DNA from 3 places in the Lysinibacillus sp. COL-1 genome. Region 3 is predicted to be linked to each of the others. Evidence: riboswitches for the same ligand, from Rfam matches in the RefSeq annotation. Region 3 holds a riboswitch; each other region holds the start of a gene.
The links. A riboswitch is a leader RNA that binds a small molecule or an ion and turns the genes downstream of it on or off. The one in region 3 is predicted to bind cobalamin.

Region 1: linked by a shared signal. The riboswitch ahead of AC6BKE_RS05370 (cobalamin adenosyltransferase family protein) and the one ahead of AC6BKE_RS06195 (FecCD family ABC transporter permease) in region 3 are both predicted to bind cobalamin.
Region 2: linked by a shared signal. The riboswitch ahead of AC6BKE_RS19150 (glutaredoxin family protein) and the one ahead of AC6BKE_RS06195 (FecCD family ABC transporter permease) in region 3 are both predicted to bind cobalamin.

What each region holds. Positions count from the first base shown of each region.
Region 1 is NZ_JCAWSJ010000003.1:194,795-197,065, reverse strand. Features, by position in the region: gene AC6BKE_RS05375 (ABC transporter substrate-binding protein) at 1-671, opposite strand, end outside; gene AC6BKE_RS05370 (cobalamin adenosyltransferase family protein) at 655-1,212, opposite strand; cobalamin riboswitch at 1,366-1,565, opposite strand; gene AC6BKE_RS05365 (glutathione peroxidase) at 1,665-2,210, opposite strand.
Region 2 is NZ_JCAWSJ010000004.1:2,178,996-2,181,266, reverse strand. Features, by position in the region: gene nrdE (class 1b ribonucleoside-diphosphate reductase subunit alpha) at 1-408, opposite strand, end outside; gene nrdI (class Ib ribonucleoside-diphosphate reductase assembly flavoprotein NrdI) at 405-764, opposite strand; gene AC6BKE_RS19150 (glutaredoxin family protein) at 761-985, opposite strand; cobalamin riboswitch at 1,100-1,277, opposite strand; gene AC6BKE_RS19145 (hypothetical protein) at 1,561-2,217, opposite strand; gene AC6BKE_RS19140 (hypothetical protein) at 2,257-2,271, opposite strand, start outside.
Region 3 is NZ_JCAWSJ010000003.1:373,179-375,449, reverse strand. Features, by position in the region: gene AC6BKE_RS06200 (heme ABC transporter ATP-binding protein) at 1-339, opposite strand, end outside; gene AC6BKE_RS06195 (FecCD family ABC transporter permease) at 345-1,391, opposite strand; cobalamin riboswitch at 1,537-1,724, opposite strand; gene AC6BKE_RS06190 (YdhK family protein) at 2,037-2,271, shown strand, end outside.

The DNA of each region.
Region 1 (2,271 bases), 180 kb from region 3:
GCATCTAGTATTTCTTGCTGGAAAGTACCAGAGCCTGCTGTATAAATATCGGGCTTAGGACTAATTTCTAAATAAACATTTTTCGGTGCTTTTACTTCCTTCACCTTTGCTTTAACGTCAGCTAATTTCGCTTTAATCTCTTCGTTTACTTCATTTCCTTTATCTGCAACACCCATTACAGCTGCGATCTGTTCGATGTCACCATAAACATCATCGAATGTAGCTGCTGATTGAATAACAAACACTTTGATTCCAGCATCTTCAAGTGGTTTCATTGCTTCCTTATCACCAATCGTATAAGCTATAACAACATCTGGCTTCAACGCTATGATTCGTTCACTGTTAAAATTCACAGAATCAGAAACCCGTTCAATTTTCTGTGCTTCCTCTGGGTAAGTATCATACTCAGTTGCTCCTACGATTTTATCACCAACACCTAGAGCAAATAAAATTTCTGTGTTACTTGGTTGCAATGATACAACTGTTTTTGGTACTTCTTTAAACTCTATTTCTACACCGCGATCATCTGTCACTTTGTAGTTTGTTTGCTCTGTTTGTTGTGTATCCTGTGAAGCGTCTTTATTTTTAGTATCTACTGAAGTACCACAACCTGCTAAAATCATTGCAAGGAAGAGTACTGTTAGCCATTGAACATTAAATAATTTCTTCATTATTATTCTCCTTTTTCTTTTTCATCGGATATGATTTACTAATAAATGGTATTTCAACTATCCCTGCTTGTTGATTCATAAAGACAGCCATAACGAAGCACACATTGGCTAATAGGCCTAAATAATCAAAAAGAATAGCTGGAACCTCTCGTTCTTCCGATACTTTGTGTAATGTACGATATGATTTTTTTGCTTCACTACGGCAAAGATGTAGAGCAGCGGCAGCCTCTGTACCTTGAGGTAAGACAAAGTTTTGTATCTCTTCCTTCACATGACGAACATAAAAATCATAGCGCTCACTTAACCAAGCAAGATCCTCTTCTGTTACAGCTAGTTTTCCACGAACCGAGCCATTGACATGGTAGGCCATAGGTAAAATAATCATTAAATCTTCTACAACAGCTTGTACATCCTCTTTCTTAACTGCAGCTAAAGCAACTCCCAAATGCGTAGTCAGACTGTCTGTTCGAATCTCAAAATCAACCGTCGAAGCTTTTTCACGCATAAATGGATAACAAGAATAACGTGCATCTTTTTTCACTTGCGATCCCCCCACTTTTCATTATGAAAATTCTTGCATAAAAAAACGCCGCTCCTTTACGCAAAGGAACGACGAAAATAACATAATAATGGCCAAATTAACATGACATAGCCTATGTATTTGCCGTATATCCTCCTAGCTTCCGAGAAGTTTTTATACGTTCAAACAAAGGTCGGTCTCCTGGCTTGTACAGTTCATTACATAAAAAACGAATGTGTGATAAAGTACCTTCCCATCTCTGTTAAGACAGTGGTAAACCTTTATACTAGCTGTACTTACAGTTGCGGAAACAGCTTCGGTTTTTCACCGAATTCCCGATTATGCTTGTTAGCACCTTTATTCTGCAAGAATAATTCACTTGTAAAGCAGTTTATCATATATTAATAGGAAAAAATAGCTGTGCTTTGAATGGATCGTCACCATTTCTAAAGAATAAGATAAACAAAACTGTTTTATAGTATAGTTTCAATTGCCTGTTCAATATCAAGTTGTGAATCTGTTGGTTCAAAGCGTGCAACGGTCTTGCCGTTAGCATCTACTAAAAACTTTGTAAAGTTCCAGCGAATATTACGACCATCTAAAAAGTTAGGGGCAAGTTGAACAATTGCCTCAGCAAGCATTTTTTCCTGCATGCTCGCCTTGCCAAACTCTCGAAAATCCACTTCATGTTTTAAATAATTAAATAATGGGTGGGTAGTCTCTCCATTTACTTGTACAAGCTCAAAAATTGGGAAGGTAACGCCATAATTCACTTTACAAAGATGCGTAGTCTCCTCGCCATCTTCAGGATTTTGATGACCAAATTGATCGCAAGGAAATCCTAGAACGACAAAATTATCTTTCCCATATTTATCATACATTTTTTGTAAGTCATCAAATTGATATGTAAATCGGCATTGATTCGCCGTATTGACAATTAGCATCGTTTTTCCACGATATGTTTCCATGGATAAAATTTCACCATTAGGTTTTCGTACTAAATAATTATAAATGCTCATGTCTTAACCCCTTTTATTTTTTCATTTATTATAGTTGACTATTCAATAATTTACCAAATAA
Region 2 (2,271 bases), on a different contig from region 3:
ACGTTCTGCTAGCACCGTATTCCCTTGTGCTAAATACAAGGCGATAATGACAATACGGTCCTCATATTTTTCTAAAATCTCTTCTCCATCACGACTTTTCATAGCATAGCTATCGTAAAATTTACTTGCACTCATAAAGGATGGGAAGCGGAAATTATAATCATATGCTTTTTTGTACAGCTTCTTAATAAATTCCATTTCATACATGTCGATAAATGCTTTCTCGTAGTAGCCCTCATCAACTAAATAACGGATTTTTTCTTCAATATCAATAAAGTAACGTAAACGCACGTTGACATACTCTAAAAAGTAGCGGCGTGTAGCTTCACGATCCTTTTCTAATTCAAGTAGCCCAGTTGAACTATAACGATTCAGTACGTCATTATTTAGCTTTAAATAGGTTTTCATCTTATTACCCTCGTTTCATAAAACGTTTGTATGGCTTCATAATCTGTTTGATTGCCTCGTAAATCTAATTTTCTTACTAAGGGTACATGATAGGTAGCAGCGATTTTCTCGCCAGCAGCCCCAAATACGTTGTGCCCAAAGTTACTATTCCCACTGGCAACTACACCTTTACAAAAATCTCTGTTTTTTTCTAAAAAACGTTCCACTTTTGCAGGGATATCACCTAAGCCATCAGTATAAGTAATTAAAAGATAAGGCTTATTCAATTGTAATTCCTCAGAGAGCTCAACAGACTCTGCCCTTAATTTGGAAACAATATTCCGGACATTTCCTGTACGACTTGCGTAAACGATCATAGAACAATCATCTCAATATGAGAAACTATGTCCTTAACATCTCCTATAAATGTATTATTCATTTCTAAAACAGGCACACTTAAAAAACCTGCATCGATTATTGTTTGTTTAGCTTGTTCATCGTGATCAATGTTGACGATTTCTGCCTCAAGTCCTGCACGTTGTAATTCAGATTTTACCCAAAGGCATTTTGGACAGATTGTTTTCGTATAAAGTTTCATAGAAATCCCTCTTTTCATATAATAAAAAGCTATCTCCTCTAGAGAGATAGCTAAATGGAAACGTTACCATACCAAAAATACTGACGTTCCCATTTCTTAATCCCCGAAGAAATGATTAATTGTTTTATAGAGGCAGGTCTCCTGGCTTTGCTTCATCCTCTGATTCCCTTCCCATGCGAATGCACAGTGGTTGTAATCATTGTCAGCTTCACAGTTGCGGGGACAGCGTCGGAATTGTACCGAACTTCCCTTTTAAACTACATATAGTAGCACCTATATAAAACGAACACAATATATAGTTGTTGTTCAATAGTTTTAAGTGTACCATCCTTCATATAAAAAGTAAATCTAGATTCTAAACTTCTTTATTTTTTGATTATTCATTATTTTTAATCATAACTTTCGAAGGAATTTCTCCATCTATTATTTATATCTTAATTCATTGTGTATCTAAACTATGTACGAGATTTTCTGTTACTACGGATCTATGAGCATTAAATATACTAGCGTATTTCACATAGAAACAGCCTATATTCTAAAGAATAATAGACTGTTTGACATGTCGAACGTATGGATTACTCGATTTCGACAAATAAGGACAATTCCTTATAAAATTCAGGCGTTGCTGCCGAATTCACTTGAAAATGAGGATTATATTTTGATAAAAGTTTATAGAGAGTAGTTGCGGTTAACAGATTCTGTTCTTGATCGAAAGCCCTGAAACTTTCATAGACCTCCTTCACTTTACCATTTATTGAATGACAAAAAAACTGTTGAACATCTGCATCCTCTAAATAATCCTTTTCCCATCTGTAACATATTAAATTTGTTAGGAAAAACATTTCTAATCCAGGCATTTTTCCAACTTCAATGAGCAATGACATTCCATAATGAAATGCATTTTCCAACCATTTTATGCCGTGGCGATCTTTGTAAAAGCGCATCAACTTTTGTAACCCATGTCCTTGCTCCTTCACTAGATAAGCATGGATATTTGTATGACCAGCAGTTCTTTCCCATTCATCGAGAGAGAATTTATACTTCCTTACCAGTTTCATCCAAAGCTTTTGAAGCTTGTCTTCAGAAAGGTATTGTGTTTGTTGATTCCATCTTAGAAAAATGTCTAAACTTTCTAATACCAAGCCTCTTTCCATTTCAAAATGATCCAATTTTCTATATAAAACTTTTTGATTCATATCTATGTTGTCCATTATGTCTTCAGATTTGTTCATTTTGCATTCCATTTAATTATTCACTTCACTTCAGATTTTTTATCTACTATCATG
Region 3 (2,271 bases):
CTCTTGATCTAGCTCTAACAGTTTTTTATGTGGCGTTCTCCCCATGCTAACTAAATCATGTACAGTGAAATCAAATAAAACAGGTGTATCTTGACTAACAACAGCTAAATTCTTCGCAATTGCTTTACTAGATTGCTTTAAAATATCATGCTCATTTAATAATACCGTCCCGCTTTCAGGTTTTAGAAGACGATACATATTTTTTAGCAATGTTGATTTGCCACTACCATTAGGGCCAATTAACCCAACAAACTGCTTTTTCTTTATTTGAATACTTACTTCATGTAGTATACGTTGATCGTTAATGGAGAATGATACTTGCTTTGCTTCTAATGTCATATAAGTTAATCTCCTTCACCGAAAGAATAATTATTGCGACGGAGTAGCCAAATGAAAAATGGACCTCCACAAAAGGCTGTAATAATACCAATTGGCATTTCCTGAGGAGCAATGATAATTCGAGCAAAGGCATCAGCCCACACTAAGAAAATCCCCCCTATTAAAGCACTAATCGGTATCACATATTTATAGTTAGATCCCACAATTAAACGTACTATATGAGGGATAATTAGACCTACAAAACCAATAGAGCCACTGACTGCCACCAGTACACCTGTTAACAGGGAGACAAGTAATATAAGCTGAATCCGAAATTGCTGAAGATTAACGCCTAACGTCACTGCCGCTTCTTCCCCAAGTAAAAGTAAATTTAAATTTCGATAGTGTAGCCAGAGAAGCCCAAATACGACGAAAAATATGGAAGCTGGAATGATAATATTATTCCATTTAGCTCCTGCTAGACTACCTAGCATCCAAAACATAACAGCTTTTAAAGCCCCCTCTTGCTTTGACATCATTAAAATAAAATTAGAAATGGCCGTTAAAATAAAGGAAACAGCCATACCTGCCAATAACAGACGAAAAATAGAAACCCGTCCCCCAACACGAGATAAGAAAAACACCAGTGCAATGGCAAGTAATGATCCTAGAAAGGCTGATATTGAAAGCGCGTAAATACCTAAAAATGAAAAGGCTCCTAAAATAATCACAGATGTCGCTCCGACGGCTGCCCCTGAAGAAATCCCTAAAATATACGGGTCAGCAATGGAATTTCGCACAAGTGCCTGAATGGCTGCCCCCGCAATGGCTAATCCAGCACCAACAATAGCAGCCAATAAAACACGAGGTGCTCTTATTTGCCAAATGATAATTTCCTGTGAGCGACTCCAATCCTGCTCTATGGCATTTTGTATAAAGGGGATTTTAGAAAGAATAACTTTCCATACATATAATGGTGTAACTGAAACTGAGCCAACCATTACAGCAAAGGTCATTGAAACAATTAATACCATAAAAAGTACGAAGGAAAATAACATAAATTTTTTATTCATCTGTTTCAAACTCCTACTGAATAGTGATGAATGAAGCAATAAAAAAAGGTATTCCATACGCAACGACGCATAGAAATACCCTAGAATAAACAAAGTCAGAAAAAATCCAGCTATTGTCCGTAATTGCTTGCATCCTCGTGGGCATTACAGGTATTACTAACTGGCAGGTCTCCTGGCTTCGATTCAACACCCTATAATTACCTTCCCATTCTTCCACAGTGGCAAATAATATTATAGGACTCCTCGTTACAGTTGCGGGACAGCGTCGGACTTACACCGACTTCCCTTTTAAGTGACATTATAAAATGGCACACCAATAGTATTTGAATTTATAAAATTGTGACGATTCTATCATACATTTTTATAGATTGTTAGTCTACATGGAATTTTATTTCTAAGGAAGAACAATATATAAGCTGTATCTTCGCAGTTTTGAGCACAATAGCTATTTGCTCGTTATAAATTGGCTATCTATTACTTAATAGTTTTGGCATGGGAGGATACTCCACCACATCTTAGCCATTTTTCCTATCACATACATCAATAACATTTCGCTCTCTTCATTCATGTCAAAAAGCAATTGACATCCATCATTTCTGCACATTTGTTTGCTACAGTAAGGGAAAATAGTGAGGAGGATATTACATGATATTTAAAAGAAAATGGTCTACTGGACTTCTAGCAGTAACGGCCTTCATTAGTTTAACAGCTTGTGCGGAGGAGCAAACGAAGCCTGCATCTACTTCCAATAACACTGCTGAAGAAATGGATCATTCTACGATGAACCACTCAAGCTCAGGTGAAGTACCATCCACATTAAAGAACGCGGATAATCCGAAGTTTTCTGTTGGAAGTAACGTGATTATTACGGATGGACATA